DNA from 4 places in the Pseudoalteromonas sp. 1181_04 genome. Region 1 is predicted to be linked to each of the others. Evidence: predicted binding sites of a transcription regulator. Region 1 holds the regulator's gene; each other region holds the start of a gene.
What was found. The regulator FliA, encoded in region 1, starts transcription of late flagellar genes. The targets are predictions, from matches to a motif close to CTAAAGNTNNNNNNNNNNNNGCCGATA.
Positions count from the first base shown of each region.

Region 2: FW757_RS22045 (DUF5610 domain-containing protein) is a predicted target of FliA. The motif match lies at 5,290-5,316, and genes of this name have one in related genera.
Region 3: FW757_RS08875 (DUF4402 domain-containing protein) is a predicted target of FliA. The motif match lies at 5,080-5,106, and genes of this name have one in related genera.
Region 4: pomA (flagellar motor protein PomA) is a predicted target of FliA. The motif match lies at 4,300-4,326, and genes of this name have one in related genera.

Region 1 covers NZ_VXCS01000020.1:65,066-72,573, forward strand. The annotation lists gene FW757_RS16810 (chemotaxis protein CheA) at 1-1,186, opposite strand, end outside; gene FW757_RS16815 (protein phosphatase CheZ) at 1,201-1,965, opposite strand; gene cheY (chemotaxis response regulator CheY) at 1,983-2,366, opposite strand; gene FW757_RS16825 (RNA polymerase sigma factor FliA) at 2,407-3,117, opposite strand; gene FW757_RS16830 (MinD/ParA family ATP-binding protein) at 3,144-4,004, opposite strand; gene flhF (flagellar biosynthesis protein FlhF) at 3,997-5,478, opposite strand; gene flhA (flagellar biosynthesis protein FlhA) at 5,502-7,508, opposite strand, start outside.
Region 2 covers NZ_VXCS01000042.1:596-8,103, reverse strand. The annotation lists gene ccoG (cytochrome c oxidase accessory protein CcoG) at 1-880, shown strand, start outside; gene FW757_RS22070 (serine/threonine protein kinase) at 945-1,922, shown strand; gene FW757_RS22065 (thiol:disulfide interchange protein DsbA/DsbL) at 1,952-2,575, shown strand; gene FW757_RS22060 (thiol:disulfide interchange protein DsbA/DsbL) at 2,610-3,248, shown strand; gene FW757_RS22055 (DUF523 domain-containing protein) at 3,314-3,763, shown strand; gene trmA (tRNA (uridine(54)-C5)-methyltransferase TrmA) at 3,769-4,869, opposite strand; gene FW757_RS22045 (DUF5610 domain-containing protein) at 5,346-6,467, shown strand; gene murI (glutamate racemase) at 6,531-7,346, shown strand; gene FW757_RS22035 (RNA recognition motif domain-containing protein) at 7,309-7,508, opposite strand, start outside.
Region 3 covers NZ_VXCS01000009.1:6,428-13,935, reverse strand. The annotation lists gene ptsP (phosphoenolpyruvate--protein phosphotransferase) at 1-637, shown strand, start outside; gene FW757_RS08900 (sulfite exporter TauE/SafE family protein) at 882-1,691, shown strand; gene lgt (prolipoprotein diacylglyceryl transferase) at 1,703-2,506, shown strand; gene FW757_RS08890 (thymidylate synthase) at 2,521-3,372, shown strand; gene galU (UTP--glucose-1-phosphate uridylyltransferase GalU) at 3,408-4,286, shown strand; gene FW757_RS08880 (SPOR domain-containing protein) at 4,409-5,041, shown strand; gene FW757_RS08875 (DUF4402 domain-containing protein) at 5,162-5,755, shown strand; gene FW757_RS08870 (DUF4402 domain-containing protein) at 5,763-6,230, shown strand; gene FW757_RS08865 (fimbrial biogenesis chaperone) at 6,239-7,051, shown strand; gene FW757_RS08860 (hypothetical protein) at 7,145-7,508, shown strand, end outside.
Region 4 covers NZ_VXCS01000003.1:3,880-11,387, reverse strand. The annotation lists gene FW757_RS02785 (hypothetical protein) at 1-587, opposite strand, end outside; gene dxs (1-deoxy-D-xylulose-5-phosphate synthase) at 984-2,849, opposite strand; gene ispA ((2E,6E)-farnesyl diphosphate synthase) at 2,955-3,842, opposite strand; gene FW757_RS02770 (exodeoxyribonuclease VII small subunit) at 3,846-4,088, opposite strand; gene pomA (flagellar motor protein PomA) at 4,390-5,157, shown strand; gene FW757_RS02760 (flagellar motor protein MotB) at 5,160-6,080, shown strand; gene FW757_RS02755 (hypothetical protein) at 6,228-6,710, shown strand; gene FW757_RS02750 (DNA topoisomerase III) at 6,783-7,508, shown strand, end outside.

The DNA of each region.
Region 1 (7,508 bases):
GATTCGAAATGGCTTTACCCATCGCTTCACTTTCAGTATTGGTTGCTAAACTGACTAAACGATTGCGAACCAATACCAGTTCACCAACCATGTTCATTATTTGATCTAGGCGTTTTGTATCAACACGCACCGTCGTATCAGCTTGTGGAGGAGCTGGTTTTTTAGCAACAGCTGTCGCTGGAGCTGGTGCGGATTTTTCAGCTGCTTTCACAGGCTCAGACACTGCTGGTTTGGGCACTGGCTTAGCTGCGGCAACAGGTGCAGGTGCAGGTGTTGGTGCTTTTTTAGCGGGTGCTGGCTCAGTCTCAGCGACCGCTTGTGGCGCGCTGCCTTTACCATGTAATTCATCAAGTAAAGCTTCAAATTCATCATCGCTGATTTCATCTGGACCATTACTTTTCGTCGATGCTGAAGGTGCTTGGGTCGGTTTAGGCGCAGCACTTTCGGTGCCTGCAGTATCTTTATTACTTACTAGACCGAAGCTACCAATACCGTGCAATTCATCCAATAAATTATCAAATTCATCATCAGTAATATCACTATTTGATGATTCATTGCTGACAGTGGTTGTTGGCGTTATAGGACTTTTCCCTTGTCCGTGGAGCTCATCAAGCAGACTCTCAAATTCATCTTCTGTTATCTCATCGATTTGAACATCTTTTTGATCGCTATCAACTTGACCATCAAATAATGAGTCTAGCGCAAATGGATCGTCAGAATCATCTAAAATATCATCAGCATCAACAACAGGGATATCGCCTGCAGGTTCAGCACTGCCAGTTAATTCTTCAGCCGTTGGCGGCAGCCCCAATTTATGTAAAACAGCGAGTAATTCTGGATTTGCTGGTTCTGGTTTTTCTCTACTTTGGATAGTCGCAAACATTTCGTTGATAGTATCGAGTGCTTGCAAGATCACGTCCATCAGTTCGGAATTAACCTTACGAACACCTTGACGCAATAAATCGAAAACGTTCTCTGCACCATGGCAAGCATCGACTAGTTCAGTCATGCTTAAAAAGCCTGCGCCGCCTTTTACCGTATGAAAACCACGGAAAATTGCATTGAGTAATTCGGTATCATCTGGGTTATTTTCAAGCTCCACCAGCTGTTCTGACAAAAGCTCAAGAATTTCTCCAGCCTCTACTAGAAAATCTTGTAAAATATCTTCATCGACTTCAAAGCTCATGCAGTTTTCTCCTCTTAGAAGCCCAAGCTTGATAATAAATCATCAACATCATCTTGTCCTGAGACAACATCATCACGAGATTCTTTATCAATAATTGGCCCTTCAGGGCCTGCAAGTGTATTTTCAGCAGGCGGTTTTTCAATGACTGGTGCTATTGTTTTTGTTTCGCTATCATCTTGGCTGCCAAATGCTGTCAACAAGTGGATCAAGCTGTCTTCGACTTCTCTAACAAGCTCGATAACCCGACGGATCACTTGACCGGTTAAATCTTGAAAATCTTGTGCCATTAACACATTGGTCATGAGTCCTTGCAACTCATCCGTTTTAGTTTGCGAGCTATTCATGAACTTATCTAAGCTATGGCAAAGTGTTTTAAATTCACCTAGCTCGATTTCACGATTCATTAAACGATCCCAAGTGGGTTTAATGTCTGAAATGTCATCTGCAAGCTGTTGGGCAATGGGTAAACTTGCTTCTACAGCATCCATGGTTTTATTAGCAGCGTTTTCGGTCATTTCCATAACATAGTTAAGACGCTGCTTCGCGTCGGGTAGTGCATCTTTGGTCAAATCAGCTAAACGTGTATCAAGCTCAAAATTTTTCAACGCATCATGAAGCTGACGCGTAAGTTTGCCTACTTCGGCAAATAATTCTGATTGCTCTTTTGACGCCGCATCAATAATTAACTGATCAGCTTTATCTTGTTCACCGTTTTCAAGGTAAACCACAAGCTGACGGGCTTGTTCTAAACTGATCTGAGGCGCAGCAGGTGCTGACATAAGCCTCTCCTATTTATTTAACCTAAACGCTCAAACACTTTTTCCAATTTGGTTTTCAGTGTTGCAGCTGTAAATGGTTTAACGATATAACCGTTAACACCAGCTTGTGCAGCAGCAACAATTTGTTCTTTTTTAGCTTCTGCTGTTACCATTAAAACAGGAATGTGTTTCAGGCTGTCATCGGCCCTAATAGCGCGCAAGAGATCGATTCCTTGCATGCCAGGCATGTTCCAATCTGTAACTACAAAATCAAATTCTTGATTCTGCAACATCGGTAAAGCTGTTGAGCCATCGTCAGCTTCTTGTACATTTGTAAAACCCAAATCTCTTAACAGATTTTTGATAATACGTCTCATCGTCGAAAAATCATCAACAACAAGAATTTTCATGTTTTTATCCAAAACATCCTCCGGTGAGGTCTGAACCTATATTTACTTACTACTAATTAATCCAGTCATTGATTTTTGCTTTGAGCTTAATCATCGCCTGACCATGTATCTGACTCACACGCGATTCACTTACATCGAGTATATGTCCAATCTCTTTTAAATTCATTTCATCGTTATAATACAGCGACAATACTAACCCATCTCGTTCAGGTAAAGATTGTATAGCTGTTAATAATGATTGATTAAAGCGTTCATTTTTAACGTTATTAAAGGGCTTGTCCAGTGCTAAATCATGTCCCACTGGTGTGATAACATCTTCATCTACCCCTAAGTCTTCTATACCTAACACTTTACTTGAATTTACATCACTAAGAATATGATGGTACTCATCTAGCGTAATATCAAGTTTTTCAGCAACTTCACTGTCTTTAGGTTCTCGATTCAGGCTGCTTTCTAGCTCACTAATCGCTTCAGCGACTCTGCGGCTATTACGGTGCACTGAGCGTGGAGCCCAATCACCTCGGCGCATTTCATCCAGCATCGCACCACGGATACGAATGCCTGCAAAGGTTTCAAAGCTTGCACCTTTAGTCGCATCAAAGTTCTTTGATGCTTCAATTAACCCTATCATCCCCGATTGAATCAAATCATCGAGTTGCACACTCGCGGGTAAACGAGCGATTAAATGACAAGCCACTTTTTTGACTAAGGAAGCATGTCGCTCAACAATCACATTTAAATTTTGTGTCGATTGATATCCCATCGCTTTATTCACCGATGCCGTCATAGTTAGCCGTTTACTAATTTTTCTATGAAAAATTCTAAATGACCAGATGGTTGATTAGGTATAGGCCATTTAACTGCTTTTGTCGCTAATGTTTTAAATGCTATTGCTGCTGGGGAACTTGGAAATAAATCAACAATCACTTTCTGACGACGAGTTGCTTTACGCATATTTTCATCATACGGGACTGTTGCTACCAATTCCATTGAGACATCCAAAAAGCGATCCGTTACTTTTGAGAGCTTAGCAAATAGTTCCTGGCCTTCACGCATGCTGCGCACCATATTAGCAACGATTTTAAATTTATACACACCGTGCTCACGACTCAATACTTTGATTAATGCATAAGCATCAGTTATTGAGCTCGGTTCATCACATACTACTACCATGACATCTTGCGCTGCGCGCGAAAAACTTAATACCATGTCAGAGATACCAGCAGCAGTATCAACAATTAATATATCAAATTCGGTATTTAATTCACTAAAAGCGCGAATTAAACCAGCATGTTCTGATGGTGAAAGTTCCACCATACTTTGTGAGCCTGACGTCGCTGGTACTATTTTAATTCCTGCAGGCCCTTCAACTAAAATTTCATCGAGCTCGCATTCACCTGATAGTACATGAGATAGATTACGCTCTACCCTAAGTCCTAACATCACATCACAATTTGCTAAACCCAAATCGGCATCCAGTACTAACACTCGGTTTCCGAGCTGACCCAACGCAATCGCAGTGTTAAGTGAGACGTTAGTTTTCCCTACGCCACCTTTGCCACCTGTTACAGCGATAACTTTAACGCCGTTATTATTGTTTTGACTCATTTTACGCAGGCCACTTGCTTGATCTAATACTGTGTTAATCATACATCCCTACTGTGCTTGACGCTACTGCTTGGCGTCGTGAATGTTGTGCTTTTGTTCTTTTTAAATACAATTGTTCTGCTTTTTTTACTAATTTCTCTGCATTGGCGACCCGAATGTCCTCTGGAACGCGCTGACCGTTAGTAAGATACCCTATTGGAAGGCGATTTTGAATCGCTATACTAATAATCTCACCTAAACTTAATGATTCGTCTAATTTAGTGAAAATACAGCCACTTAATTGTACCTTCTTAAAGTGTCTTACGGTTTCTTGTAAAACATTAATTTGTGCGGTCGCACTGAGCACTAAATAATTGCGAATATCGACACGTTGATTACGCATTAGTGTATTTAACTGCTCAGTTAAACGTAAATCACGTTGGCTCATTCCCGCTGTATCTATTAATACTAGACGCTTATTTCGTAAATGATATAAAACTTCTGCTAATTCATTGGCATCTTTAACTTGTTTTACACCACAACCGATGATTCGGCCATAAGTAGCAAGCTGTTCATAAGCGCCAATACGGTAAGTATCAGTGGTAATAAGCGCAACTTTATCTGCGCCATATTTTTGTGCGCCAAGGGCTGCAAGTTTTGCCACGGTTGTAGTTTTACCAACCCCAGTAGGGCCAACAAGTGCATATACGCCGCCTTGGCGTAGTATTTCATTATTTGTAGTATGCATTTGGTTTTCAACCATTTGCAATAGCGCTTGCCATGCTTGCTGACGTGACACATCATCGGGAATAAAACAGGCCATTTGCTCTGCAACTTCACTGTCAATACCCATTCCGACTAAACGATCGATCATGCATGCGCGAGTAGGGTCGCGACGCGCTAAATCTTGTTGCATCAAGCCAGATACTTGATACTCAAGTAATTGACGCATCGCTGCCATTTCATCACGCATAGCGGTAATTTCATCTGTTTTGGGTGCACTTTTTGTTGGCATCGGAGTATCTAAATCATCAAAACCACTTTCTAGATCATCATCAAAACCTAAGCTATGTGCTTGCGTTTGTGGACGCGACGCAGTATCGCGACGAGCAAAATCATTATGTGCTTGTGGTTCATGGCGAGTTTGCTGTGCTTGATGTTGTTGCTGTGGTTGATACTGAGTTGATGTATCAATCCCTGACTGGCTAAACATCGATGCAAGCTCAGGTGAACGTGGACGCGGTGATTGGCGCTCTAATAATGCTTGTAAGCTATCAGCTACCGCAGCTTGCGGCTCAGGCTGTGAACGTTGTGGCGCAGGTTTAACAAAGTTAGCATTTGTTTGTGCTTGTGCCGTAGCAACATGTGCTTGTGCAGGTGCTTTCGGGGCTGCTTTTTCATAATCAACGGCGGCAACAATCTCTACCCCATTGGCTAATTTTTTATTTGACATGATTACAGCATCTACACCGAGTTCATCTTTAACTTCTTTCAGTGCGGTGCGCATATCTTTAGCAAAAAAACGTTTTATTTTCATGGTTCAACCCCTTTAAAATCCGATTATTGGCCTACTGAGCTGACAATCTTGATCTGTCTTTCGTCTGGTACCTCTTGATAAGACATCACTCGCAATCCTGGAATGGTGTACTTAACAAAACGAGATAACACAGTGCGTAACATTCCTGACGTTAGCAATATCGAAGGTTCACCGGCCATTTCTTGGTTTTGATGCGCTTCATTTAATGATTGTTGAAGTCGCTCTGCAAGTCCTGGCTCTATTCCGGCACCTTCGTCGCCTGCATTTTGTAGTGACTGATGCAACATCTGTTCCAACTCAGGCGCCAAGGTTATGACAGGGATTTCTGATGACATTCCAACCGCGTCTTGAACAATTAATCTGCGCAGTGAAATTCGCACTGCTGCGGTTAATACATCAGGATCTTGGCTTCGAGGGCCATACTCAACAAGGGTTTGTACAATTGAACGCATATCGCGAATAGCAACGCCTTCATTTAATAAATTTTGTAATACTTTAACAATTGCTGTTAGTGGTAAAATATCTGGCACTAGCCCTTCAACTAAACGAGGATGACTTTTTGCCAGCATATCTAATAGATTTTGCACTTCCTCGTGGCCGAGTAACAAGGCCGCGCTGTTAGTTAGTAACTGACTAATATGCGTTGCTACCACTGTTGCTGCATCAACCACGGTATAACCGAGTGATTGTGCTTCATCTTTTTGATCTGGTTTGATCCAAATAGCGTCTAGACCAAAGGCCGGATCTTTAGTAGCAATGCCTTTTATTGGACCAAATACTTGGCCAGGATTAATAGCCAACTCATCACCGTGCTTAAGCTCCCCCTCACCACTTGAAACACCCATCATGGTAATTCTGTATGCATTTGGGTCTAACTCTAAGTTATCGCGAATATGCACCGGTGGAATTAAAAAACCAAGTTCTTGAGATAACTTTTTACGTACCCCTTTGATCCGGTTTAATAGTTCGCCACCTTGTGATTGATCAACTAATGGAATTAAGCGATAGCCAACTTCAAGGCCAATTACATCAACTTGTTGTACATCATCCCAACCTAGCTCTTTTTGCTCTTGCTTGTTAGCAACACCAGTGCCTGTTGCACCACCATTGGTAGCTTCTGCTTCTTTTGCTGCTGCTTCTTTTAGCTTATTTTGCTGGGTGTAATACGCTAAGTAACCAAGTAATGCACCAAGACTTAAAAAAGCAAAATGTGGCATACCCGGTACTAAACCCATCACGATTAAAATACCCGAGGCGATAAATAATGATTTCTCGTTACCGAGTTGTTTCTTAAATTGATCGCCCATATTGAGCGATTCATTTTGACGAGTAACAACAATTGCAGTGCCAATTGATAACAGTAATGATGGTAATTGTGCGACTAAGCCATCACCAATGGTCAGCAAAGTATACACTTCCATGGCGTTGCCAAAGCTTAAATCATGCTGGATCATACCAACAAACAAGCCGCCAACAATATTGATGATCAGTATTACAATACCAGCAATCGCATCACCTTTTACAAACTTGCTCGCACCATCCATAGAGCCATAAAAGTCCGCTTCACGGGTGACTTCTTCACGGCGATCTCGTGCTTGCTCTGCACTAATAAAACCCGCATTCAAGTCAGCATCAATGGCCATTTGTTTGCCTGGCATCGCATCTAAGGTAAAGCGTGCCGATACTTCAGAGATCCTGCCTGCACCTTTGGTGATTACCACAAAGTTGATGATAATCAAAATCAAAAACACCACTAAACCAACCGCGTAGTTGCCACCAATTACCACTGAACCAAAAGCTTCAATAACTTTACCTGCGGCATCACCACCGTTATGACCTTCAAGCAGCACCACCCGGGTACTGGCAACATTTAGTGCCAAACGCATAATCGTTGCAATCAATAGCACTGCTGGAAACATACCAAATTCAACAGGCTTCATGGTGTAAACTGTCACTAACAACACCACTAATGCTAAAGCTATATTAAACGAGAAAAGAATGTCGAGTAAAAATGGCGGTAACGGTAAAAT
Region 2 (7,508 bases), on a different contig from region 1:
CACACCTATTCGTCAGCTGTTACCGGATTTTGTTACTTTTGATGTAGGTGGCTATGCGCTGGTTAGCATTATCGTATTTACTGTATGTACTTATGGTAATGCTGGTTGGATGCGCGAAATTATGTGCTTGCATATCTGCCCGTATTCGCGCTTTCAATCTGCAATGTTTGATAAAGATACCTTCACAGTAAGCTACGATGAAAAACGTGGTGAAAATCGTGGGCCACGTAGTCGTAAACAAGATCGAGAAGAGCTTAGCTTAGGTGACTGTATTGACTGTAATTTGTGCGTACAAGTATGCCCAACAGGGATCGATATTCGCAATGGCCTGCAAGCTGAATGCATTAACTGTGGCGCCTGTATCGATGCCTGCGACGGAGTAATGGATAAGATGAATTATCCGCGCGGGCTTATCTCATATACCACTGAGCGTAACCTAGAAACGCCAGAGAATAAAACCAATCCTCTGCGCGCTAAGATTATTGGTTATATTGTTATATTAGTGGTGCTCAGCGCAGCGCTGGTAACGAATATTGTAATGCGTAAGCCAATGGACTTAGATATTATTCGCGATCGAAATCAACTCTATCGAGTCGATTTTAATGGGCTTGTCGAAAATACCTACACACTTAAAGTGATCAACAAAGCACAATACGAGCAAACCTTTAATATTAAGGTGGCAGGACTGGAGAACTTTAAGTACATAGGTAAGCAAACTTTTACCGTGCAAGCGGGCGAATCGCACAACGTGCCATTATCATTGGTGATGGATCCGTATGATTTGAAAGCGCCTATGACCGAGTTTAATTTTGTATTATCGCCAGTGGACAATCCAAGTTCACAAATTTCGCAGCCGAGTAACTTCTTTAAAGCGCGATAGTTAAGTACACTGATAACAAATAAAAAGCGGGATTTTCCCGCTTTTTTTATAATTGATGAGAATTATGAGTAAATTTAGTTTTGTTGACCTCACCCCAGATTCGATTTTAGATGCGGTCGAAAGTATTGGTATTTACGCAGAGTCTGGCTTATTAGCACTGAATAGTTACGAAAACCGTGTCTATCAATTCAAAGCTGAAGATGGCCTACGTTATGTGGTGAAATTTTATCGTCCCGAGCGCTGGAGTAAGGCACAAATACTCGAAGAGCATAGCTTTGCATTTGAATTGGCTGATGCTGAAGTGCCTGTAGTTGCGCCGATACAGCGTAATGGCGAAAGCTTATTTGAGCATAATGGTTATCTATTTACTTTGTTCCCAAGTGTCGGGGGACGCATCTTTGAAGTTGATAATCTTGATCAGTTAGATGTGTTAGGACGCTTGATTGGTCGGATGCATCAAGCAGCTAAAGCGAATGTTTTTAGCGAACGTCCGGTCATAGGGTGTGACGAGTATCTAGATACAGCTAAAATTCAGTTACAAAACAGTAATCTGGTGCCTAGCAGTTTAACTACTGCGTTTTATACTATTTTAGATATGGTGATCGCTAAAACGAAATCGCTTTACCAGCAGGTGGATACTATACGTTTACATGGTGATTGCCATGCCGGTAATATTCTGTGGGCCGGTGATGCGTTGATGTTTGTTGATTTGGACGATAGTCGTCAAGGGCCTGCGATTCAAGATTTATGGATGATGCTCAGTGGCGATCGAAACAATCAACTGTTACAGTTAGATACCTTAGTGGCTGCCTATGAAGAATTTTGTGATTTTGATCACACTCAACTCAAATTAATTGAACCATTACGCGCAATGCGTATGATTCATTATATGGGGTGGCTAGCTAAACGTTGGGAAGATCCGGCATTTCCGCGGAACTTTTCATGGTTTGCTGATGACAAATACTGGGAGCAACAAATTTTAGCGCTGAAAGAGCAGTATTCTGCACTTCAAGAGCCGCCGCTGAAGTTGCTGCCTAACTAATTATTAAAAATATCTGAAACGAGAGTCCAATGCTTAAAAAACTAAAATTGAGTTTACTACTGCTATGTTTACCTTTTGCTGCGATGGCCGCAGATTTTAAAGCTGGTGAGCACTATGACGTACTAAAAATTGAAAAAAGTAAAACCTCACAAGTAACAGAGTTCTTTTCATTTTATTGTCCGCACTGTTTTAAGTTTGAAGCTGTAGCTAAAGCAATGGAAAAAAGCTTGCCTGCAGGTACTGAGTTTGTAAAAAACCATGTCAACTTTTTAGGTGGTTTAGCGCCAGAAGTGCAAAGTAATTTGAGCTATGCGTATATCATCGCTAAACAGCATAACAAAGGTGCGCAAGTTGCAGATCAAATGTTTGACAGCATTCATATAAAACGTGCTCCACTCAATAACATTAAAGACGTTAAAGCATTACTTGCAGTAAATGGTATTGATAACGATACCTTTGATAAAGATATTGCCAGCATGCCAGTGATTGCGGCGGAAAAAGCCATGCAAGACAAGCAAAATAAGTTTTCACAAATGGGAGCCTTAACCGGTGTACCAACGTTTATCGTTAATGATAAATACAAAATCAATATCAATACCATCAAGAGCCAAGAGCAGCTTGATGAGTTAGTTGCCTTTTTATTACAACAATAAGCTATTAAAACAATAATTTTTGGAGTTTTTACCGATGATCAAATTAGTTAAAGCAGGACTAATAGCGTTGACGCTTGGGTTTGCTACAAACGCCGCCGCGATTCAATATGACGAAGGGACGCATTATGAAACGATTGATGCACGTGCAACTAAAAAGCCAGAAGTTAAAGAATTCTTCTCATTTTACTGCCCACACTGTAATGTTTTTGAATCAATTGTTGCTGAATTAAAGCCGCTACTAAATGAAGGTATTACTTTTAAGAAAAGCCATGTTGACTTTTCGGGTCCGCGTAACCCAGAAATTCAAACGATGTTAGCACAAGCTTACGCTACGGCAACTGTATTACCACAACAAGATGCACTAATTAGCGCTATTTTCAACCATATCCATGGCAAGCGAGCAAACATCAATGAGCTTGCTGATATGAAAGATATCTTTGTTGCTCAAGGTGTAGCTGCTGATGATTTTGATAAGTTTTACAACAGCTTTACAGTAAGAACCAAGGTATCCAAAATGAAGCGTGATCAAGAATATTTTAAACAAAAGGGTGCTTTGAAAGGTGTGCCTACCTTTATTGTAAACGGTAAGTACCGTGTTATTGTTGGTGGTGATTCAGGTATTAAAGATGCTAAAAGTATGGCTGATCTAATTAATTACTTAGCTGCTAAATAGAGCGGTTTAGTGTTTATTGTAAAAAAGCTCCGTATGCGGAGCTTTTTTGTTGCAGGTGGTAAGAAATGCATAAAATACTGGTTTCAAGTTGCTTACTTGGTGCTCCCGTGCGCTACGATGGTAGCGGACAACAGTTACTCCATCCTCAGCTTATCGCATGGCAGCAGCAGGAACGTATAGTCGCTTTTTGTCCTGAGATTGCTGGTGGTTTATCCACTCCTAGAGATCCTGCTGAAATCGTCAACGGTAAAGTGATTACCAATACTGGTGATGATGTGACACCGGAATTTCAGCTAGGTGCAAAACAAGCATTACGCCTTTGCCAACAGTACAATATTCGTTTTGCGCTATTAAAGGAATCAAGTCCTTCTTGTGGTCGTAATACAATTTACGATGGCTCGCACAGTGGTATTAAGGTGGTTGGAATGGGATTAACGGCTTCGCTATTAGAAAAGAATGGTATTAAAGTCTTTAGTGAGCAGCAAATGCCAGCGCTAGTAAAAGCACTGGCATAGATACTTTACAATTTACGTTGTAAAAATACCCCTGATTCAATGTGGTGGGTATATGGAAATTGGTCAAAAATCGCAAACCGTTTAACTTCATGAGTGCGAGTTAGGTGCTCTAAATCACGCTCTAGCGTATCAGGGTTACATGAGATATAAATAATACTCTCGTAGTTAGCCACCAAATCACATGTTAGTGTATCCATGCCTGCGCGCGGCGGATCAACTAAAATGGTCTGACAATCATAGCTGCTTAAGTCAATCCCTTCTAAACGTGAGAAGGTTCGTTCGCCTTTCATAGCTTGAGTAAACTCTTCGCTCGACATACGAATGATATCTAAGTTAGTTACGTTATTTTTAGCAATATTATACTGCGCTGAGTGTACTGACGATTTAGAAATTTCGGTTGCTAATACACGATTAAACGAACCAGCTAAGGCAATTGAAAAGTTACCGTTACCACAATAGAGCTCTAGTAAATCATTTTTTAGTGGTTTACATAAGTCTTGTGCCCACTCCAGCATCTTAATGTTTACTTTAGCATTTGGCTGCGTAAAGCTGTTTTCAACTTGTTGGTAAATAAGTTGCTGGCCATTAACTGTTAAACGCTCAGTAACAAAATCATCACCGAGTACTTCTTTTTGTTTGCGAGCACGCCCAATAAAATCAATTTTAAAGCGCTCACTCAATGATTCTTTTAGTGACTTGATAGCTGCTAGCCATTCTTCGTCGAGTGGTTTGTGATAAAGCAGACTCACTAAAATCTCACCGCTTAAACTAGAAAGATAATCTATTTGGAATAATTTACGACGCAAGACTTCACAGCCTTTAAGATTATCGATCATTGCCTGCATTACTTCCCCAATTAGCGGCGCTGCAGGGTCAAACACATCGACTCTGATTTTGTCTTTGGTGGCTTGATCAAACATAATGTGGAATAACTCATCGCCATCGTGCCATACTCTAAATTCAGCGCGTTGACGGTAATGAATTGGCTCAGAGGCAAAGACTTCTAATTGTTCAACACCAAAGCGTTGGAATTGCGCAATGATACGTTGCTCTTTTTCATTTAACTGTGCGTCGTATCCTGTTGTATCGATCTTTATAACCGCCATTACCTACTACCTTATTTCATTATGCTGTTTATCGGCGCTATTGTAGGGGGCAGGGATTATTTGTCTAGGGTCTGTTTATCTTTCTAGGTTAATTTTGCAGCTGTGCGTTTGGTTTTTAGGCAAGGCAGAGCCTATGTAGTGTGGTTATTCCCCATAAATAGGCGATAACGTAGCATAAATGCCAAACGCGCGCTGCCCGAAGGGTTCTGCCTAGGGGCGATTAACTCTTTGTTACTTACATGGATGTAAGTAAGGGGCGTGAGCAGGACGCGGAAGCTTTGCTCAATTTTTACTTAGCCCACTAGGTTACAAATCTCGCGCCGCGATTAAATCGCCCCGAGGTTGAACAAATTTTAATCCTTAAAGGTCAACAGGCCCTAATTTTGAGTAATAGCAAATGCTGTTTTTTTGTACATTTTACTTTAGTTATTTATTTTTGGGCCGATACTTAAGTAAGCAAAAATAGGAGTCGGATCATGAAAATTGGCAACTTTGGCTTTGTTCCAAACAACAACGTCAATAAATACAGTAACAAAGCTGCATTACAGCAACCTACAATACAGTCGCCTCAAGATAGTTACCAGCAACGTGGTAAAGAATTAGCAGCAAAAGTGTTAGGTGACAAAATGGCTGAGGCTTTAGGCTTACCTGTCGCGGAAGAGAAAAAAGACAAGCCACTATTTGATTTTGAAGAAATCGTCAAAAACGTTTTGGACTTTGTAACTGGTGCCGTTAAGAAAGCGCAAGTCAATGGAGCCGATAATGAAAAACTCAAAGGTATGCTTAGTGATGCACGCAAAGGTGTGCAAACAGGTATTGATGATGCCTATGGTGAATTAAAAGATACCGGTATTCTAAACGACGAAATTGAGCAGGGCATAGAAAAATCCAAAGAAGGTATTTTTAATGGCCTGGATGAGTTTGAAGAGGATTTATTTAACCCTAAACCGGATTCTGTCAGTGTTACTCAAGCACAGTATTTAAGTTTAAGTAATAATGCTCAGTATAACTTCACCACTGCAGAAGGTGACGAAGTGAGTATTAGTTTTGCTGATGCATTTAAACAGCAATCAGCCAGTAGTTATCAGCGTAATGGTCAAAATGAAGGCTATGCCAGTGCATCATCACAATCGCGGGAGTTATCATTTAGCATGTCAGTAAATGGTGACTTAAACGAAGATGAACAAAAGGCTATTAATGCAATGATGGAAGACTTGCAAAATGTTAGTAAAACATTTTTTGGTGGTGATTTGGAACAAGCCTTTGAACAAGCACAAGAGCTCAACTTAGGCAACGAACAGCTCGTCGCGTTTTCAATGGACTTAAAGCAAACTAAAACGTTTGCAGCAATAAAAGGCTATGAAGAGAATAAACCAACACCAGAGAAAGCTGTGGCTGAAAAAATAGCTCCATTTAATGACGATCTAAAAAATGCCTTTAATAAAGCGGGTGATCTTGGTTTGCAAAATGAACTGTCAGGCATTTTACAATGGTTAAATCAAGACCAAGAGGAAATAGGCAAATTAGTCGACTATACAAAATCGATGTTTGAGCAAATGAATAAATTGCGCTCAGCAGCACTAGAGAGTGAAGCATAAGCTTTATTTTCAGTACACCGCGTGGCAAACTGCTCAGCTTAGTTATTATAAGGAGCGAGTTGTTTGTCACCTCATATCATGGTTTTTGATTCGGGCATTGGTGGTACCACAGTGCTGAAGCATATTCAGCAATACATACCTGATGGCCGTTATAGTTATTTTATGGATAACGCCTACCTACCTTATGGAAAGCTGAGTCAACAAACCATAATTCAGCGCCTCACCGGATTATTAATTTTTATAGAAACACAACAATTAAACGTTGATGTGTTAGTTATTGCTTGTAATACCGCATCTACTTCAGCACTGAGCGCACTTCGCGAATTAACCACGATACCGATCGTCGGTGTAGTACCCGCAATTAAACCCGCCGCTTTATTATCTAAATCACAGCATATTGCCTTATTGGCCACACCAGCAACAGTACAAAGTAGTTATACACAACAGTTGATAAGCCAGCATGGTCAAGCTGTCACAGTACATTTATATGCTAGTGTTGAACTTGTAACGTTGGCGGAACAAACATATCAAAGTAAAAAGATTACCCAAGACAAACTAGTTGCAGAGCTCGATAGTCTCGCTATTGATAAAAGAGTGGATGTAGTCGTGTTAGGTTGTACGCATTTCCCAATTTTAGCAAAAGGTTTGAATGAGTATTTTAACAGCACTGTATTATTACTTGATTCCGGCGTAGCAATAGCCAAACGGGTGTGTGCAATACTCAAAGGGCATAATATAGATTGCAGTGATGAGCTTGATGCTAATTGTACAGGCAAGAAAAAGCCGCTACGTTATTACGCAACGGCTTCGATTTATGTTGATAAGCAACCGGTGGAGCTAGTTACGCTGATTGATCCGACTCAGAACGAAAAGAGTTAGATTCATCATCTTGTTTTTGTTTTGCTTCACGAACTTTCAATGTACGTTGTTGGAACTCGCTATCGTTTAATTTTGCAATAGCATTATCAGCATCTAGCTCTGCCATTTCAACAAAGCCAAAGCCACGACGTTTGCCAGTATTTTTATCCTTTAATAGGCGTA
Region 3 (7,508 bases), on a different contig from region 1:
CATGGTTAAAGCAAACATTGGTTTAGGTAATTTAAAAATTATGCTGCCAATGATAAGCGGTACCGAAGAGGTTGATGAATCTTTAGCATTGTTAGAGCAAGCCTATTTTGAACTGGAAGAAAAATACCCAGAGCAAGCCATTGAACGCCCAGAGATTGGCGTAATGTTAGAAGTCCCTTCAAGTGTATTTATGCTCCCTGAATGGTCTAAGAAAGTAGATTTTTGTTCTGTAGGTAGTAACGATTTGACGCAATACTTACTTGCCGTCGATCGTTCGAATGCGCGTGTTGCTGATTTATTTAATCCCTATCATCCAGCGGTATTAAGAGTACTGCAAAAAGTTGCGAAAGAGTGTCAGCAATATGAGATGTCCTTTAGTTTATGTGGTGAATTAGGTGGCGATCCTGAAGGTGCAATACTGCTGATTGCGATGGGGTATCGTCGCTTGAGTATGAACTACTCATCATTAAGTAAAGTTAAATGGGTATTAAGACGTTTAAAAGCCAGCGATATGGAAACATTACTGGCGGAGTGTTTAGCACAATCTACTGCAAAACAAGTACTTAGGTTAACGCGTAATTTTATGATTGAGCATCAACTTGGTGAATTATTTTATACCCCAAATCAGGCTTCTTAGTTATACCAATCGACTTAAATATTTAACCATTCTAGCGTGCCAAATAAAGCGCTAACTGCGTTATAAATTTCTCAAGTAGAACAACTACATGTCGAAATTTATGCCTTGTTATCACTCTATTTATCTGTCGCTATAAATGGCTAATAACTTAACACGATTGGTATTACCAAAACGAGTGCTGTAAAGATTCGATATAATCGATTAGTATATGCATATAATAAATCCAATTTTATAAGAGTGTACGATGCATGATTTAGTTATCCTGATTATCAGCTGCGCGCTATTAGGTTGTGTGGTTGGTTTTTTAGCTGGGTTATTAGGCATTGGCGGTGGATTAATTATTGTGCCAGTACTGAGTTCATTATTAGTGCATTTTAATGTTGTTGCGGTTGATCATGTACTGGTTATTGCGATTGCTACCTCGCTTGCCTCTATTTTATTCACTTCAACGTCATCTGCATTAGCACACCATAAAAATCAAAATGTGCCATGGGAAATTGCGCCTTGGGTTATGTCTGGCGTTGGACTTGGTGCTCTGATCAGTGGTTTTGCCGCGAGTTTAATTCCAGAACAGTTATTACGCATCGTTTTTGCTGTTAGTGTGGTGTTTATTGCTGCTCGTATGGTGTTGTCTGCTCGTAATAAGCCTGTCGCGGTCAAACCTATGCCAAGTGGCCCAGTTATTGGCGCTATTAGCGCAGTGATGGGCGGATTATCAGGTTTGATTGGTATTGGTGGCGGCGCATTGATTGTGCCGCTACTGCACTATTTTTCAGTTGATATTAAAAAAGCCATAGGCTGCGCGGCAGCATGTGGCATTGTGATTGCGCTATTTGGCTCTGTGGGATATGTCAGCGCTGGTTGGCAAGTAACCGATTTACAACATGGCTTTGCAGGTTTTGTGTATTTACCGGCATTATTAGGTATAGTAATAACCTCGTGGTTTATGGCACCAATAGGAGCCAAAGCAACGCATTATTTACCCGTTTCAACGATAAAAAAAGTGTTCGCGGTGTTACTGATTATCATCGCGCTTCAAATGGTTTTTAGTTAAGGTTTAATTTTATGGCTCTTGAATTTCCAGAGATCGATCCGATCATTTTCACTGTCGGTCCTCTTAGCGTACGTTGGTACGGTTTAATGTATTTAATTGGCTTTGCTTTTGCGATGTGGTGGGCAAATAGGCAAGCAACTAAACCAGGCTCGGGTTGGACGAAAGAAGAGGTCAGTGATTTACTGTTCTACGGTATGTTAGGGGTTATTCTGGGTGGTCGGATTGGCTATGTACTGTTTTATCAATTTAGTTACTTTTTAGAAAATCCACTGTATTTATTTAGAATCGATCAAGGTGGTATGTCTTTCCACGGTGGCACTTTAGGGGTGATAACCGCTATTTGTGTGTTTGCCTGGACACGTAAAAAACAGTTACTTGCAGTGGGTGATTTTGTTGCACCGCTAGTGCCGGTTGGCCTTTTAGCTGGACGTATTGGTAACTTTATTAATGGCGAATTATGGGGCAGAACTACCGATGTGCCTTGGGCTATGGTATTCCCAAATGGTGGGCCATTGGCGCGTCATCCTTCACAGTTGTATGAAGCCTTTTTAGAAGGCTTCGTGCTGTTTATTATTTTGTATGTGTTTACTAAAAAGCCACGTCCAGCGGGTAGTGTCGGCGGATTATTTTTACTATGCTATGGGGTATTTAGATTCTGCGTTGAATATGTGCGCGAACCAGATGCACAACTAGGATTGTTTGCTGATTTTATATCAATGGGTCAAATATTGTCATTGCCAATGGTCATTGCTGGTCTTGGTTTGATAATATGGGCATACAAAAAGCCACAGCCTGCTGTTGCCAGTAAAGCATAAAAAAGAAGCGAATAATGAAACAATATTTAGAGTTATGTCAGCGCATTGTTGATGAAGGTATCTGGGTTGAGAATAAACGTACGGGAACGCGTTGTTTAACAGTCATTAATGCGGAGCTTGAATACGACGTTGCGAACAACAAGTTCCCAATGATCACCACCCGTAAAAGTTATTACAAAGCGGCAATCGCAGAGCTGTTGGGTTACCTTCGTGGTTATAGCAGTGCTGCGCAATTTCGCGACATAGGTTGTATGACTTGGGATGCTAACGCTAATGAAAACCAAGCATGGTTAAATAATCCGAACCGTAAAGGTGAAGATGATATGGGCCGTGTATATGGCGTACAAGCTCGTGATTGGCGACGCCCTGATGGCACACCGTTAGATCAGCTAAAAAAGGTCATTGATAATCTTAAAAATGGTGTGGATGACAGAGGCGAGATCATCACTTTTTATAATCCGGGTGAGTTTGAGTTAGGGTGTTTGCGCCCATGTATGCACACGCATACTTTTTCGCTTCTTGGCGATACGCTTTATTTAACCTCGTATCAGCGCAGTTGTGATGTGCCACTTGGTTTGAATTTCAATCAAATTCAATGCTTTGTAATGCTTGCACTGGTCGCGCAGATCACTGGCCACAAAGCAGGTAAGGCATACCATAAAATCGTTAATGCCCATATTTATGAGAACCAACTGGAATTAATGCGCGATGTGCAGTTACAGCGTGAGCCATTTGCATCACCTACGTTGACGATTAATCCAAATATTAAATCACTCGAAGATATCGAAACGTGGGTCACCCGTGATGACTTTGAGGTAAATGGCTATCAATGCCATGAAGCAATTAAATACCCGTTTTCAGTGTAACAATTAATAAGCATCATAGTTTTAAGGAGAGAATAATGAAAGCAGTGATCCCAGTCGCAGGACTTGGCACCCGTATGTTGCCAGCTACTAAAGCTATTCCAAAAGAGATGTTACCTGTTGTAGATAAACCCTTGATTCAATATGTAGTTAATGAAGCGGTTGCTGCGGGTATTAAAGAAATTGTATTAGTGACTCACTCGAGTAAAAACTCGATTGAAAACCATTTTGATACCAGTTTTGAGCTAGAAGCAACGCTAGAGAAGCGGGTAAAGCGTCAGTTACTTGCTGAAGTACAAGCTATTTGCCCTAAAGATGTGACAATTATTCACGTTCGCCAAGGTGAAGCAAAAGGCTTAGGGCACGCAATCAACTGTGCAGCGCCAATTATTGGTAACGAACCGTTTGTGGTTATTTTACCTGATGTGATCATAGATGATGTTGAAAGTAATCTTAAAAAAGATAATTTAGCTGAAATGATTACTCGCTTTAATACAAACGGTGAGAGCCAAATAATGGTTGAGCCTGTGCCTATGCAGGATGTTGATAAGTTTGGTGTGGTCGATTTAGGCGACGTAAAGCTTGAACAAGGGCAAAGCGCAGCGATCCTTAATATGGTTGAAAAACCTCCTGTGCATAGCGCACCATCAAATTTGGCTGTGGTAGGTCGTTATGTGCTAAGTAAAAATATTTGGCCATTACTTGCAAAAACTCCCGCAGGCGCCGGCGACGAAATTCAGTTAACAGATGCAATTGCGATGCTAATGGAAAAAGAATCTGTTGCTGCTTATGCGATAAAAGGGCGTAGTCATGATTGCGGTAGTAAGTTGGGCTATTTAAAAGCCACTATTGAATTTGCACTGCGTCGTGATGAATTTAAAGATGAGCTAAGTGATTTTATTAAAACCTTAGTTTAAGCTCATTTATTGAGCCTAACTTATAAAAGTGCCTTAGTGGCACTTTTTTATTGCTTAAAAATCCTGAAACTGGCACTGACTTTGCTTATAATATGGCATTATTTATTTTGTGATGCTAACAGATGATGTGTTTTAAAAAGCAAGCTTGGTATACCACAGTGTTGGTTACAGCAACTGTCTGGCTTAGTGGGTGCAGTAGTATTAATGCTAACCCGGTGGAACAGCAGCCTGCATTAATTTCTGATCAACAAGTCAAAGAGTATGTTCAGCAATGGCACTCGCAACAAGAGAGTATTACTCGTTTAGCTGCGATGGAGGAAGACTTGCAACTATTAATAATGGCACTTTCCTCTCAAACTGATATTGCAGAAAACCCAGCGGTGCTTCGCGAAGATAATGTTACGGTGGCTCATTATGCTGAAAAAATACAGATCCCTGATACTGCTAACTCCTCAAAAACTATCGAAAACCGCCCTCTGCCACTGTATGGCAACTCACTGCCAGGCGCGCAACTTGGGCTGTATTTAAAACCGCAAAGAGTGAGAACGCAAATAGCAAGGTTGCAGCAACAATATCCGCAGGCATTTAGCCAATTAGATTTTGTAATGACAGAGCGTCACAATAAAGGCGTTACCTTGTATGGGTTACGAGTTGGGCCATTTCAAAATTATACCGAGGCCAATCTATTTTGTTCATTAGCACAAAATTTAGGCCAAAAATGCCTGAGTGCCCCATTTGTTGGTCAGCCTTTGTAATTAAATAAGCTATTTTTCTGATTTTTCAGTAATTAAGCTTAAAGTAATTGTTCTGAGTGTCGATAATATCTAAGATAGGGGCAACATAGGGTAATGTCCCATCACTTATAAGGATTTAATATGAAATTATCTTTAACTCTTCTGGCAGCAGCAGTTACAGCAAGCTCATTCGCGACTTATGCAACAACCGAAAGCTTTGATGCGAAAGTTAAAGTGCAAAATACTGTCGTTTTAACCAAAGGAAATGACTTAGATTTTGGTACAATTCGAGCGGTTGCAGATCCAGACGGTGTTAACCAAGCTACATTGGTTATAAACCCTGAGCCTACAGCAAGTCCTGTATCGTCTAGAACTGATAACGCACCTGCGATTATTTCAATAATAGAGCAAGGTTCGCCTGCATCTTTTACAGTATCGGAAGTAGTGCCAAATGCTCGTTTATCAATTACTAACCCAACAGCAACAACCCTGAGCTCTAATGGCCAAGGTTTGAATGAGCCAAACTTTACGGTTGGTACTTGGACATACTTTATCACTAGCGGTCCAAATGCAAACGCTTATTATTCATCAGTGACGCCTAATTTAACTGCTGACGGTGATGGCAGTGTATCGTTTAATATTGGTGCAACTCTTTCTACAGCATCAACAATTTCTAGCGAAGCGTACCGAGATACTGAGTATACAGGCACTTTTCAATTAGAAGTTGCTTATTAATTTAATCATGCGTTTTTTGTTGTTATTTGCGATGCTTTCAATACTGTATTCACAGTCAACAAGAGCCGCGAGTATAGAGCAACAAGCGCTTGATTTTGGCACCTTAGTTATTCTTAAAAGTGATCAAATAGGTTCTGTAATTATCAAGGATGATGGTTCGATTAGCACCTCTGGCGAAATCTATATCCTTAAAGATGGTCGCCCAGCTGAGCTGATACTCACTGACATCCCCCCTGGCACTCGAGTTTCCATGAATTTAGTGGCTCCTGCAACTATGCAACACAATACTAAAGGAAGTAGTAGTGCCGACTTTAGAGTGACCTTAAATGGCTTTCCTAAAGACGCAACAAGCGATGAGTTTAGCGAAGTGCATGTATTTATTGGTGGTAAATTAGAAATAAATACAAGCAGCAAACAATATGTTGACGGCGACTATTCAACAACCACAAACTTAGAAATTTCAGTGGATTATTAAGGATTTAAATGTTTAATAAATTAACCGTGATACTGCTTTTAAGCTTTTGTTTTTTTAGCCAGGCGGTAATGGCGAATTTACTTATTTCTCCTACTCGTATTAGTTTTGATGAGCGTCAACGTACTGCAAAGGTCACAGTGATCAACACCAGTGACGAGTACAAAACTTACCGAGTGCATTGGAGCGAAAAGCAATCCACATCAACCGGAGGGTATGTAACCTTACTTGAGCCGACGGCGACAAGTTTAAGCCCGATGACGCGCTTATCACCAAAGCAAATGCGTTTGGCGCCTGGTGAAAAGCAAACCGTTAAAATTGCAATTCGAAAACCAAAACAGTTAGCAGATGGTGAATATCGTTCGCATTTATTATTTCAGGCGTTGCCAAATGAAAACCCAAATAGTACGAGTTCAATAAAAATTAATATGATCATGAGCTACAGTATTCCAGTCATCCTTCGTGAACATGCTGAAGTACCAAAAGTACTCATTGAGCAAGCGCAAGTGATTAAAAACCAGGGCAACCAACGACTACAATTTAAATTAAAACTCAATCGTGAAACTCACTTTAGCAGTTATGGTAAATTAACCGCGTTTTATCAACAAAATGCTAATGCTAAGCTGGAAGCTATCGCTGAAATTGGCAATTTAAGTATTTACTCGGATGTAAAAAATGCCGAGGTAATGTTGAGTTTATTTAGTGATAAAACCCTAGATAAGCCTGGTACTGTTATTTTTAAATATATCGGTGCAGATGAATATCAAGACATAAATTTTGCCGAGTATGCTTTAGCGATTAGTCCAAAAATGCTGCAACTTTAACTCTTCATGACCAAGAATACAGGGCTAAAGTGCATTACACTATGGCTAAGTTTATGCCTTAGTAACAATGCATTCGCGACTAATAACGTAACTGTGAATGATGCATTAAAAACACTTCGCAAGATTGAAGCTAAATTAACCGACTTACCAACAGCTTCTCAGCCTAACGTTAACAGCCCTGTTGCGTCAAACCAACCGCGGATCGCAAGCGGTGAGTTTTTATTATTTTCGTTGTCTTTAAATGATTACTACTTAGGCGAAGTGTTCGCTTTAAAAAGTGATCAGGGTATTCAACTTGGCCTTAGTAGCCTAGCTGATATATTGCAATTTGGAATAGAAGTTGATCTTGCAACTCGTTCTGCTCAAGGCTGGTATCGAGATCAACAGCCTTTCATTTTAGATGCCAGCACCCTGCCTGCAACACTGATAACTGACGCAGGTATGCTTGAACTAACGG
Region 4 (7,508 bases), on a different contig from region 1:
ATCTGCATGGCATTAAAGTCAGCGGCAAAAATGAGTCCGCGCTTATTTGATATATGAATACCTTTGGGATTGACTAACGTAGTGTTGCTGCCGGTAATGGTACGATCACGATTACTGTCAAACATACCCCCATCGGCACGGCTTAATACTTGGCAAACGGTGCTAAGAGCGCCATTACCAGAATCGCTGGCTTGAATTAAATTACCTAAGCTATCAAATGCAACACCTTCATTTGCACCACTATTAAATGTTTTTAACTTTGCAGCATTTTGATTAATCAAATCAACGGTGCCTGCATTATCAGCACCATTATTAGCCAAAATAAAAGTTGCTGCTGCAAATCCTGGAGTACCATCTGATCCATTCGTGCCATCGCTACCATTTGTACCATCAGCACCATTACTACCATCGACGCCGTCCATGCCCATTTCACCTTGCGGGCCTACAGCACCATCTTTTCCATCATCGCCACTACAGCCGGTTAAGCCAATCAAAATTGCTAGAGTAAGCGCAGACAAACAAAGTTTACTGGTCATTAATTGTGCGTGAATAGATTTGGTGCTTTCGCCTGATTTTAACGTTTTCATAACTTGTACCTTCTTAAATATTCCATCAAATGTGAACATACAAAGAGCTTGGCTTAAAACAGCTTATACCAATCGTGTTAAGTTGTTAGTCATTTATAGCGACGGATAAATAGAGTGATAACAAGGCATAAATTTTTATATGTAGTTGTTCTACATGAAAAATTCATAACGCCGTTAGCGCTTTATTTAGCACGCTAGAAAGGCTAAATATTTAAGTCGATTGGTATTATATAAAAGCGTGAACACTTTGCTCACGAGCTAACCTCAGTGAATAAACGTGGCAGGGAAATAATTGGATGCAAGAAAGTTGAAAAAAAGTGAGATTTTTTTAAATGTTTGAAAATAAATAACAAAGGAGCCTACGCTCCTTTGTTATTTTATTAACTTAAACTTTGGTTACTTAGTAATAAAGTTTTTTATGCTATCGAGTATACCTTGTGAGCCTAAGCCCATTTCATCATGCATTTGTTCTTGCGTGCCATGCTTGATGAACTCATCAGGAATACCTAAATTAAGGATGCTTACTGTTGCTTTTATAGCTGCTAAATATTCATTAACAGCAGAGCCTGCACCACCAACAATCGCGTTATCTTCAAGGGTTACAATGACGTCATGATCGGCTAATAAAGTGTCGATTAGTGCGCTATCAAGAGGTTTAACAAAACGCATATCAACGAGGCTAGCATTTAATTCATTGACTGCCAGTTGAGCGTTTTCAAGTAAAGTACCAAAGGATAAAACTGCGATTTTAGCGCCTTGTTTAATCACACGACCTTTACCAATTTCAAGCTCAGTCATTTGCTCGCAGATTTCAGTTGTGCCAGCACTACCACGAGGATAACGAACTGCAACAGGGCTGTTACAACGATAACCAGTGTACAGCATTTGACGACATTCATTAGTATCACTCGGTGCCATGATAATCATATTGGGGATACAACGGATAAAGCTTAAATCGTATGCGCCTTGATGAGTTTCGCCATCAGCACCAACAATACCAGCACGGTCAATTGCAAATAACACGGGTAAGTTTTGCAGAGCAACATCGTGAATAAGCTGATCGTAGGCACGTTGTAAAAAGCTTGAATAAATAGCGACAACTGGTTTTAAGCCTTCGCAGGCAAAACCTGCGGCTAAAGTAACCGCGTGTTGCTCGGCAATGGCAACATCAAAATATTGCTCAGGGTATTCTTTTGAAAAACGCACCATGCCTGAGCCTTCACGCATAGCCGGGGTGATTGCCATAAGCTTTTCATCTTGACTTGCCATGTCACACAACCAATCGCCAAATACTTTAGAAAAAGTCGCAGCGCCTGGTTTTGATTTTGGTAGGCTGGAAATCGCAGGGTCGAACTTAGGTACGCCGTGATAGCCTATTGGATCTGCTTCTGCTGGTTTATAGCCTTTACCTTTCTGGGTTTTGATATGCAGTAACTGCGGCCCTTTTAGGTTACGCATATTGCGCAGTGTATCAACCAACATGTTTACATCATGACCATCAATTGGGCCAATGTAATTTAAGCCTAACTCTTCAAAAAAGGTGCCTGGGATAACCATGCCTTTTAAGTGCTCTTCCATGCGGCTGGCTAATTCTTTTACTGGTGGCACGCCAGATAGCAGCTTTTTACTACCTTCACGAATGTTAGTGTAAAAACTGCCTGATAAGATACGAGCGAAATGATTAGTTAGTGCACCGACATTTTCAGAAATCGACATTTCGTTATCGTTTAATATGATCAGCATGTCAGATTTAACATCACCTAAGTGATTCATTGCTTCAAACGCCATGCCCGCGGTAATCGCACCATCACCAATAACCGCTACTGTTTTTCGTCCTTTGCCTTCTTTTTGCGCCGCAATTGACATGCCTAAAGCAGCAGAAATCGAGGTGCTTGAATGGCCAACACTAAAAGTGTCGTAGTGGCTTTCTTCACGAAATGGAAACGGATGTAAACCGTCTTTTTGGCGGATCGTGTGCATTTGATCACGGCGCCCTGTGAGAATTTTATGTGGGTATGCTTGATGGCCTACATCCCATACTAAGCGATCTTCAGGGGTGTTATATACATAATGAAGCGCTACAGTAAGCTCAACTGTGCCTAAACCTGATGCTAAGTGACCACTACTTTGCGAGACTGAGTTTAGTAAGTAATCACGTAACTCATTACTAAAAGCAGGTAATTTGTCTTGCGCTAAATCACGCAACTGGGCTGGTTCGTCAACCAAACCTAATAATGGATACTTGCTACTATCAAGTGTCATGATTTTTAATACATCCTTCGCTAACCAGAGGTCATTATAGCGTAATATTACTCTGATTCTTTAGTTATTTTGTACATCATTACTTGCTCAAGCTAGAGCCTAGAATTAATAATCGCGTTCAACAATATATTTTGCCAAGTTTTCTAGCTCAGAAGTGTCAGCATCTATTGCTGCTAACGCATCGAGTGCGCATTTTAGTAATGATTGTGCTTTTTGTTTTGCACCTGTAAGCCCAAGTAGAGCAGGGTAGGTCGCTTTATTTGCTGCAACATCGGAGCCTTGTGGTTTACCTAAGACTTGGGTATCACCTTCGATATCAAGAATATCGTCTTGCACCTGAAAAGCCAGCCCAATTGCATCACCAAACTGTTTTAATTGTAATAATGTTTGTTGATTTGTATCAGCTGCGCATAATGCACCTAAAGTAATTGCACAATTTAACAAAGCACCTGTTTTTAATTTATGGATACGTTCGAGCTCAGCTAAATTGACTAATTTGTCAGTCGCTGCAATATCCAGTGCTTGACCACCGACCATACCTTCAATACCCGATGCTTTGGCAAGTGCTGCAATCATTTTTAACTGTTGCTGTGCAGGAACGTTAAATGAATGGTTAGCAATTAAATCAAACGCTAATGTTTGCAGCGCATCACCGGCTAAAATAGCATGAGCTTCGCCATAGACAATATGGCAAGTCGGTCTACCACGTCGCAGGTCGTCGTCATCCATCGCGGGTAAATCATCATGAACTAACGAATAACTATGAATACATTCAATAGCAGCAGCCAACACGTCTAAATCTTGTTTATTTGCGCCAAGCATTTTTCCCGTGGCATACACTAAAAATGGTCGTAATCGTTTACCGCCATTTAAAACGCTGTAGTGGGTGGCTTGTTTGATGCTGTGCTCGGTATCGAGCGGTTGCTCAAAATACCGATTGAGAGTGGCTTCAACATCTTGTTGAGCACATTTTATTTGCTCTGTTATTAACACCCGTTATTCCAAATCATTATCAAAGTTAGTAAGTGGTGACTGACTATCACTACCCATTAAAATAGCTACTTTTTGTTCAGCTTGTTGTAACTTACTTGAAGATGCGCCGGCTAAAGCAATACCGCGTTCAAACTGTTTTAATGATTGCTCAAGGGAAAGCTCTCCTTGCTCCATTTCTGTGACGATTAAGGATAATTCATCAAGCGCTTGCTCGAAGCTTAGGTTCTCTGGTTTTTTCGTCGCCATACTGATTTAACTTAGATGATAGAAATGTGAGGCCAATTTTAGGGGGAATGCTAAACTAGGTCAAAGGGTGATGCATTTTTTTTGAATAATTAATTGTTTTCTTGCCACTTTTAATTATTTATACCTTTACTTAAGCCTTGCAGGTTATCAATGGTAGCTTAAAATGCTAAACAGGGTTGAAAACTTTCATTTCATTTTTTTCATTAAATGGTTTAAGTAATTCAATAGATTGCCGATAAGCTGTTAATAATAAAAATTTGTTGCTGGTAGCAACAAAGCATCGATTCCTCTGGAGGGGTAAGTGGATTTAGCAACCATTATAGGTATTCTCGGAGCTATTGGTCTTATTGCTATGTCAATGGTACTAAGTAGTGGCGGCGAAGTGGCTATGTTTTATAACACGCCATCGGTGGTTATTGTTTTCGGTGGTTCGATTTTTATAGTGTTATCAAACTATACGATGAGTCAATTCCTCGGTATCGGTAAAGTCGCGGCTAAAGCCTTCATGTTCAAAATAGAGTCACCTGAAGAGCTTATCGAAAAAGCAGTTGAACTTGCAGACTCGGCCCGTAAAGGCGGATTTTTAGCACTTGAGGAAGCAGAAATACCCAATGCGTTTATGCGTAAAGGGGTTGATATGCTTGTTGACGGTCATGACGCTGATGTTGTTCGTGCCACCTTGCAAAAAGATATTTCTCTTACTTCTACTCGTCATGAATCGGGGGCCGGTTTGTTTAAAGCGCTTGCCGATATTGCGCCTGCGATGGGTATGATAGGTACTTTGATTGGTCTAGTTGCGATGTTGTCGAATATGGATGACCCTAAAGCGATTGGTCCTGCGATGGCGGTAGCGCTTTTAACAACATTATATGGTGCGTTTTTAGCAAACGTGGTGGCAATTCCTATCCAAGTAAAATTGGAATTGCGTAAAGACGAAGAAGCAATGAATCAGCGGCTAATTTTAGATGCGGTATTAGGTATACAAGATGGCCAAAATCCAAAAGTCATCGAAGGTATTTTGAAAAACTACCTCGCTGAATCAAAACGAAAAGTGGATACTGAGGAGTAAGCATGTCAGATCAAGAGTGCAAGTGTCCACCACCCGGGTTACCAGCATGGATGGGTACCTTCGCGGATTTGATGTCACTATTGATGTGCTTCTTTGTACTTTTACTCGCGTTTTCAGAAATGGATGTACTTAAATTTAAACAAATCGCAGGCTCAATGAAGTTTGCCTTTGGTGTACAAAATAAAATAGAAGTAAAAGATATTCCCAAAGGAACATCCGTTATCGCGATGGAGTTCACCCCAGGTAAACCTGAACCTACTCCAATCGAAACCATTCAACAGCAAACTGTCGAAATGACCCAGCAAATGCTTGAGTTTCAGGCTGGTGATGAAAGCTCAGCTGGCGGTCGTCAAGAGCAACGCGGTAATAAGCGTGGCGGTGAGTCACAAAGTACAGCGCAACAACAAGCATCAGAACAATCTATTTCTGCAGCTGATCAAGAGCAGGTTAATGAGTTAGTTAAAAAGATAGCCCAGCAATTGGAACAACAAATCATGGATGGTGCTGTTGAGTTGGAATCATTAGGTCAGCAAATTATTATTCGTATTCGTGAAAATGGTTCATTTCCATCTGGGAGTGCATTTTTACAACCTAAGTTTAAACCAATCATTCGTGATATAGCTGCGTTACTAAAAGATGTGCCAGGTGAAATTACGGTGTCTGGTCATACTGATGATTTTCAAGTTTCGAATGAGCTGTATACCAATAACTGGGACTTATCATCGAAGCGTGCAGTTGCGGTTGCAACTGAAATGCAAAAAGCGCAAGGCTTTGATAAAACCAGAATGGTTGTTGTCGGTCATGCCGAAACTCGACCACTTGTTCCAAATGATTCTGATGCGGATAGACGACGTAATCGCCGCGTGGAAATTTCAATAATGCAAGGCAAGGCTAAGGAATCAGATCCGATAGATGTTCGTTAAGATGCTTGGCAAAGTACCTAATTTAGCTTAAAGTAGTTTTTTAACAAGTGTAACGGAGTGTCTGATGAAAAACGTTGATAAATATAGTTATATGCCGGGCAATGGTTCTGGTGGCGATGATGAAGAGAAGAATGTTAAGTAACGTCAATGCCTAATTGGGTGAACAATTTAATTTTTATACTTGAATATAGCTGGGTGTTATTTTTACTCCCAGCTATTTTTGTATTTTACATACGTAAGGATTGGTTGGCATTACGCTTTGTCTTGATTACAGCTGTTTTCTTCTTGTATGGCGCTGTGATTTATTCAAGCCTTAGAGAGTTAGATGACCCTTATATTTGGCGTTATGTAGTTTGGGCTTTTAATGATATTGCTTGGATGGCTTTGATTGCTTACTGGGCTATTAAAGATAAAGTGTATCTTTGGCAAAGTGTGATCGGTCAGTTGGTTGTAATTAGTGCGCCTATCTTACAATTATTTAGATTAGTGGATCGCCACCTTTGGGATTTATCGTATAGCACTATGCTATATAAAACGTTATTACCTTTAATCAATATTGGCACTGTCGTTGTGTGCTACCTTCCTCTGTTGTATTTATTTATGCGAAAAAATCGCAGTTTAAAGAGCTAATCATTAACTATTTGTAGATTAAATTACGTGTGCTAAACTACTGTGTAAATAACCAGTTGTTGATAGTGCCCTATGAAACTTTATATAGCCGAGAAGCCATCTTTAGGTCGTGCCATTGCTGATGCGCTACCAAAGCCTCATAAAAAACATGATGGCTATATTGAAGTGGCTAATGGCGATTGTGTTTCTTGGTGTATAGGTCACTTGCTCGAGCAGGCAGAGCCTGATGATTATAATGAGCAATATAAAAAATGGCGCTTTGATGACTTACCGATTATCCCACAGCAATGGCAGTTAAAAGCAAAATCTAAAACTCGTAAGCAACTTACGGTACTTAAAAAGTTAATCAAACAAGCTGATCAACTTGTTCATGCTGGTGATCCAGACCGAGAAGGGCAATTACTTGTTGATGAGGTGATTGAGCAAGTTAAACTTAGCCAAGCCAAAAAACAGCAAATTCAACGTTTATTGATCAGTGATTTGAATGTTAGCGCGGTTAAAAAGTCGCTGCAAAACGTTCGCTCTAACCGTGAATTTATTCCACTTAGTGTATCTGCTTTGGCGCGTTCGCGAGCTGATTGGCTGTTTGGTATGAATTTAACGCGCGCCTATACGCTTGCAGGTCAAAAAGCAGGGTTTGGTAATGTATTATCAGTAGGGCGTGTACAAACACCAATATTAGGATTGGTTGTTCAGCGTGATAACGAGATTGCTAATTTTGTGCCAAAACCTTTTTATGAAGTATTAGCCCATTTAAGTACCGAAAATAAAGAGCCGTTTACAGCAAAGTGGCAACCA